Regions from separate parts of the Lysinibacillus sp. FSL P2-0066 genome, predicted to be linked through region 3. Evidence: riboswitches for the same ligand, from Rfam matches in the RefSeq annotation. Region 3 holds a riboswitch; each other region holds the start of a gene.
The links. A riboswitch is a leader RNA that binds a small molecule or an ion and turns the genes downstream of it on or off. The one in region 3 is predicted to bind cobalamin.
Positions count from the first base shown of each region.

Region 1: another riboswitch for cobalamin. It lies ahead of MKZ14_RS11280 (glutaredoxin); the one in region 3 lies ahead of cobT (nicotinate-nucleotide--dimethylbenzimidazole phosphoribosyltransferase).
Region 2: another riboswitch for cobalamin. It lies ahead of mmgD (citrate synthase); the one in region 3 lies ahead of cobT (nicotinate-nucleotide--dimethylbenzimidazole phosphoribosyltransferase).

Region 1 covers NZ_CP150202.1:2,279,343-2,284,360, forward strand. Annotated here, with positions in the region: gene MKZ14_RS11270 (hypothetical protein) at 197-385, shown strand; gene MKZ14_RS11275 (hypothetical protein) at 385-1,044, shown strand; cobalamin riboswitch at 1,348-1,526, shown strand; gene MKZ14_RS11280 (glutaredoxin) at 1,644-1,868, shown strand; gene nrdI (class Ib ribonucleoside-diphosphate reductase assembly flavoprotein NrdI) at 1,865-2,224, shown strand; gene nrdE (class 1b ribonucleoside-diphosphate reductase subunit alpha) at 2,221-4,314, shown strand; gene nrdF (class 1b ribonucleoside-diphosphate reductase subunit beta) at 4,302-5,018, shown strand, end outside.
Region 2 covers NZ_CP150202.1:2,269,355-2,274,372, forward strand. Annotated here, with positions in the region: gene MKZ14_RS11215 (ATP-binding cassette domain-containing protein) at 1-14, shown strand, start outside; gene MKZ14_RS11220 (DUF2089 domain-containing protein) at 205-570, shown strand; gene MKZ14_RS11225 (hypothetical protein) at 584-970, shown strand; gene MKZ14_RS11230 (hypothetical protein) at 980-1,261, shown strand; partial or broken gene MKZ14_RS11235 (NUDIX hydrolase) at 1,318-1,805, opposite strand; cobalamin riboswitch at 2,056-2,252, shown strand; gene mmgD (citrate synthase) at 2,444-3,565, shown strand; gene prpD (2-methylcitrate dehydratase) at 3,664-5,018, shown strand, end outside.
Region 3 covers NZ_CP150202.1:1,198,211-1,203,228, reverse strand. Annotated here, with positions in the region: gene MKZ14_RS05685 (methionine gamma-lyase family protein) at 1-233, opposite strand, end outside; gene MKZ14_RS05680 (trimeric intracellular cation channel family protein) at 574-1,179, shown strand; gene cobT (nicotinate-nucleotide--dimethylbenzimidazole phosphoribosyltransferase) at 1,293-2,348, opposite strand; cobalamin riboswitch at 2,440-2,616, opposite strand; gene MKZ14_RS05670 (ABC transporter ATP-binding protein) at 2,713-4,407, opposite strand; gene MKZ14_RS05665 (hypothetical protein) at 4,447-5,018, opposite strand, start outside.

The DNA.
Region 1 (5,018 bases), 1.1 Mb from region 3:
CTACGAGGATAGGGGGTGTTGAGTGTGACGAATTTCCTTCATCATACTCATAGTGCGACAACCAAGAAGAGGGTCTCTATTCAGTATAGACGACTTATTTTATATTGGTTGAAGAACTATGTAGTATTTATGTCATAGCTAGCATCTAACCTTTAGAAGGAAGATGCTTTTTTTATGAACGATAGGAGTGAACTAGATGACATCACATTCAATATTATTTTATGAAAATCAAGTAAAGCAACAAATCATGAACAACCTTTCTAGTGAGCACAGTATTTCCCTACAAACTTATATCAAAAAATTAATACAAAAAAATCCTGAAGATTACAAAAGTATTAATTATGCCTATTTAAATATAAAACGCGAATTAGTCGGTACAGTATAATGCTGATAGATGATAAAATTGTAGAGGATAGTATTGATATTGATCAAGACACTCTATTTAGAAATTTGGATCATTTTGAGATAGAGAGATGCTTTGTATTAGAATATTTAGAAATGCTTTTAAGATGGAATAAACAAACACACGCTATATCTGAAGAGAAACTTCAAAAGCTTTGGATGAAACTGATAAGAAAATATAAATTTTCTCTTGATGAATGGGAAAGAAATGCTGGGAATAGGAATATTCATTCTTACCTTGTGAAAGAACAAGGACATGGTTTACAAAGATTAATTCGTTTTTACAGGGAACGGCATGGAGTGAAATGGTTAGAAAATGCCTTTGATTATGGGATGACATTGCTATTGAAATTTGGTGAAATGCCAGCATTAGAAATGTTTTTCCTCACAAATTTAATATGTTACAAATGGCAACTAGATTACTTAGAGGATGAAGAAGTGCAACATTACTTTTCTCATTTAGCAAATGGGAAAGTGAAAGAGGTCTATAATAGCTTTAGGGCTTACGATAGAGAACAAAATCTTTTAACTGCTACTAAATTATATAAACTTATATCCAAATATAATCCTCAATTTCATACAAATTCTGCTGCAACGCCGGAATTTTATAAGGAATTGGCCCTGTTTATTGAAAGGAAATAATATATTCGTAGTGTCAATCAGTCTATTTTTCTTCAGAATCTAGACTGTTCTATGTTAGCTATTCAACTAGATTATCATAGTCATTCTACAATTAATTAGATTTGCTGTAGATCGATTTTAATAGAGAATTTCATACATCATTTAAAATAAATAATTTAATTAGGAAGTAGTAATTATTGATAATCTATTTCGTACTACATAATTAAAAATACTGAATAATCCAAAAATAAAGAAGTTTAGAATCTTGATTTACTTTTCATTTGAAGGATGGTACACTTAAAACTATTGAACAACAACTATATATTGTGTTCGTTTTACAAAGGTACTACTATATGTAGTTTAAAAGGGAAGTTCGGTACAATTCCGACGCTGTCCCCGCAACTGTGAAGCTGACGATGATTGCAACCACTGTGCATTTGCATGGGAAGGGAATCAGAGAATGAAGCAAAGCCAGGAGACCTGCCTTTATAAAACAAATTTATCATTTCTTCGGGGATTAAGAGATGGGAACGTCAGTATTTTTGGTATGTTAACGTTTCCATTTAGCCTATCTCTCTAGAGGAGATAGGCTTTTTTATTTTATGAAAAGAGGGATTTCTATGAAACTTTATACGAAAACAATTTGTCCAAAATGCCTATGGGTAAAATCTGAACTACAACGTGCAGGACTTGAAGCTGAAATTGTTAACATTGATCACGATGAACAAGCAAAGCAAACGATTATTAATGCAGGTTTTTTAAGTGTGCCTGTTTTAGAGATGAATGGAACTTTTATAGGAGATGTTCAGGAAATTGTTTCTCAAATTGAGTTGATTGCCCTATGATCGTATTCGCTAGTCGTACTGGCAATGTGCGCAATGTGGTATCCAAATTAAAGGCAGAATGTATCGAGCTCTCCGAGGAATTGCGATTGAACAAGCCATATCTTTTAATTACCTACACAGATGGTTTAGGTGACATTCCAGCAAAGGTACAACGTTTTTTAGAAAAAAACAGGGATTTTTGTAAAGGAGTAGTTGCCAGTGGGAATAGTAACTTCGGTCATCATGTATTTGGCGCTGCTGGTGAGAAAATCGCTGCTACGTATCATGTACCCCTAGTAAGGAAATTAGATTTACGAGGTAATCAAACGGATTACGAAGCAATACAAACGTTTTATGAAACGAGGGTAATGGGATGAAAACCTATTTAAAGCTTAATAATGACGTACTGAATCGTTATAGTACAACTGGGTTACTTGAGTTAGAAAAGGACCGCGAAGCTACGCGCCGCTACTTTTTAGAGTATGTTAACGTACGTTTGCGTTATTTTATAGATATTGAGGAAAAAATCCGCTATTTAGTTGATGAGGGCTACTATGAGAAAGCATTTATCGACATGTACGAGATGGAATTTATAAAGAAGTTGTACAAAAAAGCCTATGATTATAATTTCCGCTTTCCATCCTTTATGAGCGCAAGTAAATTTTATGATAGCTATGCTATGAAAAGTCGTGATGGGGAAGAGATCTTAGAAAAATATGAGGATCGTATAGTCATTATCGCTTTGTATTTGGCTCAAGGAAATACAGCTCTAGCAGAACGCTCTGTCGAAGCGATGATGGAAGCTTATCAGCCAGCAACACCAACTGCTTTAAATAGTGGCAAGAAAGCACGTGGTGAATTAGTTAGCTGCTTTAAATTATCAATGGATGACTCCATGAATAGTATTGCCGAAAATATTGGCTATTGTTTAGAGCTATCACGCCTTGGTGGTGGGGTTGGGGTCAACCTAACAGATTTACGCCCTTTAGGTGATCCAATTAAAGAGATATTAAATCGTGCAAGTGGTGTCATCCCAGTAGCAAAACTGTTAGAAAATTCTTTCAGTTATTCGAATCAGCTAGGGCAACGAAATGGCTCAGGTGTTGTCTATCTAAATATTTTCCATGCAGACATAGAAAATTTCATTTCATCAAAAAAACCAAATGCGGATGATAAAATTCGTCTTGCTACACTTTCAACAGGAATTATTATACCAAGTATTTTCTTCGAACTGATGAAACGTGATAAGGATATTGTTTTGTTTAGCCCATACGATATTTTTAAAGAATATGGCAAACGGATGTCTGAGATTTCCATTTCAGACATGTACTACGAGCTACTTGATAACCCTAAAATTCGTAAAATTAAACGTTTAAATGCACGTAAGCTTTACACAGAGGTGAAAAAAGCACAATTTGAATCAGGCTATCCGTTTGAAATCTTTGATGATAATGTCAATAAGGTACATCCTTTAAAAAATATTGGACGTGTCAAAATGTCCAATTTATGTACAGAAATCTTACAAGTACAAGAGACAAGTATCATTACGGACCAGGATCAACCAAACGACTATGGATTAGATGTATCGTGTAACTTAGGTTCCATCGATATCCATGCAGCAAGTAAAGTGAAGGATTTCGGCGCATTAGTCGATACAGCGATGCACCTATTAACAAATGTATCGCAAATGACACATATTAAAAATGTACCGTCTGTTGCAAAAGCCAACCAATTAATGCATTCTGTAGGGCTTGGCTGTATGAACCTCCATGGGCATCTCGTGACGGAGGGCATCCTGTACGGCTCAAAAGATTCGATTGATTTCATGGATCACTTTATGGAAGCGATGAACTATTATTCTTTGAAATCTTCGATGGAAATGGCGAAAGAAAAAGCTGCAACCTTCTACCGATTTGAGGACAGTGATTATGCATCAGGTAGCTATTTTGACCAATATATCAATAAAATTGACGAAGAACTATCACCTGTTGTATTGAAGGCGCTTGGCAATATACCAATCATTACGAACAAGATGTGGGAAACGTTAAAGCAGGATGTAATGCAATACGGTCTATTCCATTCCTATCGTTTGGCTATTGCCCCAACTGGTAGTATTTCATATATTCGTAGCTGTACGGCTTCAATCGCACCATGTACAGAGCGCGTAGAGGTTCGTGATTACGCCGATAGTAGAACCATTTATCCAATGCCTCATTTAACAAATGACAATAGTCATTTATATGTGGAGGCGTATGATGTGAATCCTTATGATTTAATTGATTTATATGCAGCTTCTCAAAAGCACGTTGACCAAGGTATTTCCATGACGCTTTATGTAACGGACAATTGGACAACCGAACAATTGGCTAAAGTATACATTTATGCGTGGATCAAGGGCATTAAGTCTGTTTACTATGTTCGTCAACGATTACAAAGCTTAGAGGAGTGTGTAGCATGTCAAATATAATTTATGAGGCAGTCAATTGGAATAAGGCAACAAGTGAGCTTGCCCAAATATTTTGGGACCAGCAATGGAAGCAAATTTGGTTTCCAGAAGAAATTGCGGTCAGTAAAGATATTAAACAATGGAAAAGCTTTGAGCATCAGGACACATATAAAAAAGTATTTGCAGGATTAACCTTACTGGATACTGTACAAACAAATATCGGAATGAATCGTGTTGCCGCTTATACAGACGATTTACAGGAAAAGGCTGTCCTAACCGTTTTTGATGCATTCGAGGCGATACATGCCAAGTCCTATTCTTATATTTTCACAACGCTTTGTACAAACGAAGAAATCGACGAGCTATTTGAGTGGGTCAAGAAAAATGAATTTCTACAGTATAAGGCCAATAAAATAGCAGACATTTATAATAGTATTGAAGAAGGCAATCCAGAGAGCTTATGGAAAGCGATGTTCTCATCCGTTATGCTTGAATCTTTCCTGTTTTATTCTGGCTTTTTCTATCCACTCTACTTAGGAGGACAAGGCTTCCTACGAAATAGTGCAGAAATTATTTCACTCATCTTGCGCGATGAATCTATCCATGGGGTAGCAGTTGGATTTTTTGCTCAAAATCTATTCAAGCAATTTTCAAAGGAAAAGCAAGAAGAGCTACATTTATGGGGCTATGAGCTATTATTAGATTTATATCAAAATGAAATGAAG
Region 2 (5,018 bases), 1.1 Mb from region 3:
ATAGACCAAATTAAGCAGAAACTCCATTTTGATTTTTTAAAAATGGGGTTTTCTTAATTATTAAAGTAATGCAGAAAAATAATTAATAATATCAATCACAAGATTAACTTTATTTATATTTTAATTTAAAAAGTTAATTTTTATTATTTACTTCTTTAAATTCTTTGTTATATAATCAATTTAACTTAAAGGAAGGAGTTCACTATGGCTTATCAAGTAATCACAAATTGCCCTGTTTGCAGTAAAACATTGAAAATTACCAAGTTACAGTGTTCTCATTGTCACACGACCATTGAAAATGAGTTTGAATTGTCTAAGCTAGCATCCTTATCAAAGGATCAGCTTCATTTTGTGGAAGTATTTTTAACCTGTCGAGGGAATATTAAAGAGGTTGAAAAGGAACTGGGAGTTTCATATCCAACAGTTCGAGGCAAGCTAAACGATATTATTTCATCCCTTGGCTATGCTGAAAAGAAGAAAAATGCAGTAGACGAGAAAAAAATTGTAAGTATGCTAGAAAATGGCGAAATCACAACAGATGAAGCCATCAAGCTTTTAAAAGACGAATAGGGAGGAACGAACCATGAAAGAGGAAATTACAAAAGTATTAACCATGATTCAAGAGGGAAAAATTGATGCGGATAAAGGATCAGAACTGATTCAAGTGCTACAACAGAAAGAAGAATCAGAGAATAAATTTGTGGAAAAAACAAAGTATTTAGATAAAACGTTAAAGGTCCGTGTAGTATCCACCGAAAATGATAATGTCACGGTAAATTTGCCGATTAAACTTGTCAAAGCCGTACTGATGGCAGGACACAGCATCGCTGCGAGTATTCCACAATCAGAAAAATACGTGAAAGATATCGATATCAATCTTCTTCTTGAAGCGATTGAAAATGAATTAGATGGACAAATTGTAGATATAAAATCAGCAAACGGGGATACCGTTGCAGTCTTCATTGAGTAGAGGCGACGAATGATGCATGTAAAAGTGAAAGCAAAAGACGTTCGCTTTACCGTCCCAGTTCCCTATACTGTGGTAACCATTGTCCTCTCCATTTTAACTTCTAAATGGATTCAGCAACAAGCCAATAAGTGGACAAAGGCATACTTCGAACGAAAGAAAATAGACTTTACCTTTCCGCTCATCGACAAAGAAATGCTCAAGCCGATTATCAAGGAACTAAAAAATTATAAAGGACTCGTGCTAGTCGATGTCAAAGCTCAGGACGGGACTGAGGTTAAGGTTAGACTATAATATCCAAAAAAGAATGATTAGAGCATGTTCTATTAAAAAGCATGCTCTTTATTATTTTAAAGAGCGTAATTTGCAAATGAACTACCTAAATCCCACAATTTATCTTCTAAATTGCTTAATAGCAGTTTCGTTCTCTTCTCAAGGTGGTCTGGTAGCTCATTTTTACTGAAATATGTAAGTTTTAAGCTCTCATCATCCTTCATCTCCAAAGTACCCCTTACATTTTTTGCAACATAAAGATGAATAACTGTATAGACTTCATCCCCATTTGGATATTGAAAATAATAATCTGGCCCTGAAAAAACACCAATCAAGTCAAATTCATTAGCCACAAGTCCTGTTTCTTCATGAAGCTCACGAGAGCAGCAGCCTCTTCTAACGTTTCGTTTAGCTCCAATGCACCGCCAGGTAATCCCCAATCCAACGTATCTGATCGATGTTGAAAGAGAATTTTCATGTCATCGTTAATCACAAGAATGGTCGCCCCAACACTAATAATAGGTCTACCACCGATGTGTTTCCTTAATTCTGAAATATACCCCATATTGGCCTCTCCTATCCATCCATCATAAAAAACTATTCGCCTTTCTTCTTGTAAAAACCTCTTTTTTCTTTGTAATGCTTGAAAATGGATAGATTGTGATAAATGTATAATCTTTTTTGTGCGAAATATTGCTAAAAAACGTAGAATAGTTCATTAAAGATGAAAAATAGCTTTTTATAATCAGTCTTTTCTGAATTTTACCTATATTGATTGTTTTGAAAACTCTATGTTAAGGTAAAAAGACAAATTGAATATGCTAAATTTTGGTGGTTCAAATAGGAGTGGATTCTATTTGATTAAAAGGGAAGTTGGTGAGAGTCCAACACTGTCCCGCAACTGTATTTAGGAGCTCGATAACAAAGCCACTGTTTTGTTTATCAAAATGGGAAGGTGTTATGGGAGCGTTGATCATAAGTCAGGAGACCTGCCACGAAAGAAGCATCAATTAACCTACGAGGATAGGGAGGTGTTAGCTACTGCATGATTGTGAATTCATGTTAAATTCACTGTTTTTTTGGTCTGTCATGCTTTTGTAGATTAACAACTTCTAAAAAGGGATAGAAGTTGTTTTTTTGTTGTTCTGTCGTGTTTGAATGGTAACGCTTACAAGAATAATTAAACAAAGGGGCTGTCATTAAATGGAGTTAAATTATTCACCAGGTCTTGATGGGATCATTGCTGCTGAAACAAAGCTATCTTTTTTAGACACTGTAGGAAGTCAAATAGTTATTCGAGGCTATGACTTGATTGAATTATCACAGCGATATTCGTATTTAGATATTGTTTACTTATTGCTGCATGGAGAAATACCAACTACCGAGCAACAGGCTGACTTACAGGATAAATTGAAAGCTCATTATCAGGTACCACAAGAGATATTTCAAATTTTCAAGCTATTACCTAATGAAACACACGCGATGGATGGGCTGAGAACAGGAATTTCTGTTTTAGCAGGCTTTGATCAGCACATCAATGATCGTTCGACTGAAAGGAATTTATCGCGAGCATATAGACTTTTAGGTGGTATGCCCAACATCGTAGCAAATAGCTATCGTGTATTAAATGGACAAGATGTTGTCGAGCCGGATAGTCAACTTTCCTATAGTGCCAATTTTTATTACATGATTACGGGTAGAAAGCCAACTGCGTTAGAAGAAGAAATTTTTGATCAGTCACTCGTTTTATATAGTGAGCATGAGATGCCAAATTCGACGTTTGCGGCTCGTGTCATTGCTTCTACACAATCTGATTTGTATGGCGCTTTAACGGGAGCTGTCGCATCATTGAAAGGGAATTTACATGGAGGGGCTAACGAGGCAGTCATGTACATGCTTCTTGAAGCAAAAACAGTAGAAGGCTTTGAAGCATTGTTGAAAAACAAGCTACAAAATAAAGAAAAGATTATGGGCTTTGGCCACCGTGTCTATATGAAAAAGATGGACCCAAGAGCACAAATTATGAAAGAAGCCTTGCATAAATTATGTTTGGAGCAAGGGGATGATCGCTTATATCACATGTGTGAAGCTGGTGAAAAAGTGATGGCACAGGAGAAAGGGTTGTATCCAAATTTAGATTATTATGCAGCACCCGTGTACTACATGCTTGGTTTACCAATTGAAATCTATACGCCAATCTTCTTTGGCTCACGAACAACTGGCTTATGTGCCCATGTGATTGAGCAGCATGACAATAATCGATTATTTAGACCTCGTGTCAATTATATTGGCGAGCGTCATAACCTTGAAGAATTGTCGGTATAATCAAGTTTTAACAACTCGCCATAAAGCTGATGGGCATTCTGACCAATGCCTATCAGCATACTAGTATATCAAACTCAAGCCTTGAAAGGAAGATATAGATGATTAAAACAAATGACATAACGAAGACAGATCAATTACTTACAGATATTGCGGATTATGTACTAAATACAAAGATTACAAGTGAAGAGGCATACGAAACGGCACGCTATGTTCTATTGGATACTTTAGGCTGTGGCATTTTGGCCTTACAATATCCTGAATGCACGAAGCTTCTTGGCCCAGTAGTACCAGGCACAGTCGTTCCTAATGGTACACGTGTTCCAGGAACATCTTATGTTCTTGATCCAGTTAAAGGCGCGTTTAATATCGGTTGTATGATTCGTTGGTTAGATTACAACGATACTTGGCTCGCAGCTGAATGGGGGCATCCTTCTGATAATTTAGGTGGCATATTAGCTGTGGCAGATTATTTAAGTCGCGTGCGTGTGGCAGAGGGTAAGGAGCCTCTTAAAGTGAAAGATGTTTTAGAAATGATGATTCAAGCCCATGAAATACAAGGTATTTTAGCACTAGAAAATAGCTTAAATCGTGTTGGGCTAGATCACGTTTTGTTTGTCAAAATTGCAACAACAGCTGTTGTGACAAAGGCATTAGGAGGCACGCATCAGGAAATTGTCAATGCATTGTCCAATGCCTGGATTGATAATTCAAGTCTGCGAACATATCGTCATGCACCGAATACAGGTTCTAGAAAATCATGGGCTGCTGGGGATGCAACAAGTCGAGCAGTGCAATTAGCGATGATGGCTGTGAAAGGCGAAATGGGCTACGCAACGGCCTTATCTGCACCAGGCTGGGGATTCCAAGACGTTCTCTTTAATAAACAAGAATTAAAGCTTGCTAGACCACTTACATCTTATGTGATGGAAAATGTACTATTCAAGGTTTCTTATCCAGCTGAATTCCATGCACAAACAGCTGCAGAATGTGCCGTTCATTTACACCATGAAGTGAAAAATCGTTTACAGGACATTGACCGCATTCAAATTACGACACATGAATCAGCAATACGAATTATCGATAAAGAAGGGCCTCTTCTTAATCCAGCTGATCGCGATCACTGTCTTCAATATATTACAGCTATTGGTCTAATCTTTGGTGATATTATTGCAGATCACTATGAAGATGATGTGGCAGCAGATCCACGCATCGATGATTTAAGAAATAAAATGGTGGTTGTGGAAAACGCTCAATATACAATCGATTACCTAGATCCTGAAAAACGTTCGATTGCCAATGCTGTTCAAATTTATTACAACGATGGTACATCGTCTGAGCTTATTGAGTGTGAATATCCATTAGGACACCGTTTCCGTCGTGAGGAAGCATACCCTCAAATCATTAATAAATTCCAGCAAAACATAGGTACTCATTATTCACAAAAACAATTACG
Region 3 (5,018 bases):
AATACTTCTGCATAAACACGCTCTAGATTATCCCGTCCCTCATCATCATAGCCATAGCCGTTTGATGGATGTAAATGATAATCACTTACTTGATGCTTTCCGAACGCTGCTAGCACCTTCTGCTGATTATAAAACGCCATTTCTTCTACCTTGGCATGATAAGGCCGAACTTGCTCCTCAATTTTTGTCGCTAACGACAGCGTTTGTATTGATAAATTTGATGTAAACGTCATTCTTTCTTCTCCATTTCACAATGTCTCGCATTTCAATCAGTAACATTTATTGACTATCTAAATTGACTTCAATCACTCTAGAATTACCTAACCAACTACTGGTATATGAACGCTTTTGACGAATGTTTTCTTTATTTTAATCACATTTTATCAATTTGTATGTGCACCTGTAAAACTTGCCTATTGTTTCTAAGAGCATTTTACGCTAAGCTAATGTGCGGACTTATTTCGAGAAGCGTATTTAATGACCGATTTTGGCTATTAAATTCATAGATTCTGTTACGTAAAATAGTCTTTTAACTTTAAAAAAGTTTATTTATTGATAGAAGGGGTGAAAGGGATGGCTTGGGAGGTTTTTAGTATCATAGGAACAATTGCCTTTGCTATTTCTGGGGCAATTATTGCCATGGAAGAAGAATACGATTTATTTGGTGTATATATACTTGGTATTGTCACTGCTTTTGGTGGAGGAGCCATTCGAAATTTACTCATCGGGCTACCTGTCACAACCCTATGGGGACAGGATATGATGTTTCAAATTGCGCTGGCTGCGATTACGATATTTTTTATTTTTCCGCATCATCTGATTCAACATTGGCATCGTTGGGGTAACTTCACAGATGCGATTGGCTTATCAGCGTTCGCTATTCAAGGCGCACTTTATGCTGTCAAGCTGGATATGCCTGTTAGTGCTGTGGTTGTAGCTGCTGTGTTAACAGGTTCAGGTGGTGGCATTGTACGTGATTTATTAGCTAGAAGAAAACCATTAGTTCTCCGTGATGAAGTTTATGGTGTTTGGGCAGCTCTTGCTGGACTACTAATCGGCTTCGAGGTTTTTACAGGGGACATTTTCCTTTATATTTTATTCGCGGTAATTACTGCGTTACGTATTCTTTCCTATACGATGAAGTGGCGCTTGCCATTACGTAAGTTAAATCGTGCATAAATACTATTCAGCCAATGACCAAAAATTAAGTCATTGGCTGTTTTATTTTTTGGCTAATAATAATCTTTTATGAGTTTCATTCCTTATATGATTGAAGAAGACATTAACTTAGCTTATCTTTTTAACAACTGCATTGCTTCTTCTAATGTCACCATGTTTTTCATCATTGAACAAGCTGCATCTAAAATAGGAAAGGCTAAGGCTGCTCCAGAACCTTCGCCTAAACGCATATTCATGTGCAACATCGGTTCAATACCTAGTAATGCAGCGGCAATTTTTGCCCCTGGCTCCTCTGAAGCATGGGAAGGAATAATATAATCGATTACTTTTGGTTCGAGCTTATAAGCAATGAGGGCAGCTATAGTCGAAATAAATCCATCAATAACCACTGGTTTACGATGAACTGCAGCCCCAAGAATAATACCTGTCATCGCCCCTATCTCTAATCCTCCTACCTTAGCCAGAACATCAATAGCATCTTTTGGATTAGGCTTATTTAAGGTAATTGCTTTTTCAATAATCGCCGCTTTATAGGCAATGCCTCCTTGGCCAACTCCTGCCCCAAACCCTGTTACTTCTATAGGGTCACATCCAGTCAGAACAGCTAATATCGCAGCACTTGGTGTTGTATTGCCAATACCCATTTCCCCTGTACCTAGTACATCAGCACCTTGTATGATTTCCTCAGTGGCCACACGGATTCCTACTTCTATCGATTGAATGGCTTCTTGTTTGGACATAGCTGGACCTTGTGCCATGTTATCTGTACCGTATTTGATTTTATGAATAATGACACCAGCATCAAGTGGAATATCTGCTTTTACCCCAACATCTACTGTGACCACCTTTGCATTGGTAATGCCCGCAATCGCACAAACGCCTGTCCCCCCCTTAGGAAAATTTAATGTTTGAAAGACTGTAACATCTTGCGGATTCGTGGTTACACCTTCCTCACATACACCATGATCTGCAGCACAAACAATCATCACCTTTTTGTCAACCGTCGGATATAATTGTCCTGTTACACCAGAGAGCTGTACGGCAAGTGATTCTAGTTTACCCAAGCTACCTGGGGGCTTACAAAGCGCATCAATCCGCTTTCTAGCTTGCTCCATACCTTTCATATCAACCCCTTGAATGTTTTCAATCGTGTCTTGTAATAATGGCATAATTATTTCTCCTCTCGTTCTCATTAAGACAAAATAAAAAGTCTGTAGTTTATTGTCATAACAAATAAACTACAGACTTTTCCATCATCTATATCTTCTAAAGCAAATAGGCAGGTCTCCTGGCTCAAGTTCAACATCTCATAGTACCTTCCCAGCAATTCGCTAGTGGCATACACTATGAAACTTCCTTATACAGTGGCGGGTCCGCTAAAGCTTTTCACTTTATTCCCTATTCTCCCTAGTGGGCACCTATTGCTTTTATGTAATTATGTTAAATCTACTTTACAACTTTTTTAGTGTCAATAGATAAAAATTTTTTGAGTGTTAACTTAGTACCACCACCTATTCTAACAATATAGGCTTATCAAGAACCTGTCACAACAAATGAATCCCTCTCGTTCACCTGATTCCTATCAACTTCAAATATTTTATCTGCTTCATTTATTAAAACAGGGTGATGAGTAACCAATATAACAGTCTTTTGTTTTTCTTTATTTAAATATAAAAGTAATGATTCTATATTTATTTGGTTGTCTTTATCAAGCGCAGAAGTAATCTCGTCAAACAAATAGATATCCGCATCTCTTAGAAGCGATCTTGCTATTGAAAGTCTTTGCTGTTGCCCAGTAGATAATTCAAGCCCATTATGCCCTATAAGCGTTTCAAATTTATAGTCTAACGTTTCTATATATGAATAAATGTTAACCATTTTACAAATTTGAATTAATTCTTCGTCTGTTGCATCCGGCTTTGCTAATAACAAATTTTCCCTTATTGTCCCTGTCATTATAAAATGCTCTTGCGTTACCAAACATACCCTTTTTCTATAAACATCAATAGGAATATATCTAATATTCTGATTGGATAGAAATATTTCACCCTGATAATTAATGTATAAACCTGATAATATATTCAATAATGTCGATTTACCTGATCCGCTTTCTCCCTTAATCAATACAATTTTCTTCAAAGGTATTTGGAAATTTATATTTTCTAAAACAGGAGAAAATGCATTAGTATAGGTAAAGCTTACATTCCGTAATACTATTTTATCTTTATTAAAATGATGCGATGAATTTACATAGTCTGGTACTTCTAATTTCCTTAGCTGATATTTATTGTCTTCCATTAAGTTTTTCACTCTATTTACAGACACAATTGCTTCTTGTAAAAATGAATTTAGTTGGGAAAATCTTAAAAATGACTGACTAAAGTTATTGGCATAGGTTGTGAATGCTATTAATACTCCTAACGTGAGGCTTCCTTTATAAATAAAGTAGGCACCTATAATAAGGATAATCAAATAACTTGTAAAGTTTATTAATTCTATTATTGATCCTGATTTTATGCTTAAACGCATTTTATCAAGAGTATTTTTGTATAATAAGGTAATTTTCTTTTGATAGTTATCTATGGCGTTTATCTCATTATTAAATATCTTAAATAATTTAAATGATGACAGTAATTCTCCCAGATAGGTTAAATAAGAATCTAAATCTTTTTTGATGGCAGTATCCATCATCCTTATTTTTTTTCCATAATATTTAAAAATGATAAGTGCTAAAGGACAAGCTATGAATAAAATACTAGCTAAAATAAAATTTAGATTGATCAATATTATTAACACAATTATTATACTGATAAAGTCTACAACAATATTTAAAAACTCTGATACTACTTCAGAAAATGCCTTTGTATCATTTTCTATTTTATTCATCAGTTCACCTTTTGCTTTTAATTGATACTCATCCATGTCCATAGCCATAATTCTTTTTATTATCTTTAATTTAATATCCATTTGTAGATAGCAGGCAAATTTCGTTAAATAATATTTTTGGATTACTTTAAAAAATAAATTAAACAGAAACAAAAAAGCCATAAACACTATAATGAGGAATGCTGAATTGAGATCTTTTACTGTTATAGAATCAATAAATTTACCAAATAAAAGGGGGTGTACTATACTTAAAATCATTGAAATACCCATCAAAATATTTACTTGAAATAATTTTGCTTTGTATGGCTTTGTATACTTAAATACCTCACCTAATATTTTCATGAAATAATACTCTATCTCCCTGATTTAGTTAAGGTTTTCTTATAACCTTTTGATATACAGATAAGCATTTTTCGGCTCTTCCTGTAATATATGTAGAAACTTTTCCATATACGGATCTTTTTCATTACTAATGAGCAAGTTTTCTACTGACTTCTTTTTCGCCTCACTAAAGAGCATGCTTTTGTTGGTGTATATAACCTTTTGCTCGATCGTTCTTTTTAAAACCTCATAGCAATTAGTTTGTTCCTTGGTTTCCCACTGTTCGCCCATTAATGTATTTATCATGTCTTCCGTAATATTATAGCCATAGTTAAATTCAAAAAATTTATTAGAATACGGGCGTATTTCAATGATGTCGCCAGAGCTACTAATAATATTTTCTAAACTATTGTTATCTGGAAGGCTAAAAACTCTCGTTATTTTCAGCGTGTGATACGGAATGTTGTGGACACCGAAGCTCTCCATTATTTGAGTAATGTCTTTATAAACATTCGCATAATTCTCCACTTTTTCTATACTCACACCTTTATATTGGACAGTTAGCCCGTTATATTGATAATTTTGATAAGGTTTATTTAACAGCTCCTCTTCTTTATATCCATTATAAAAAT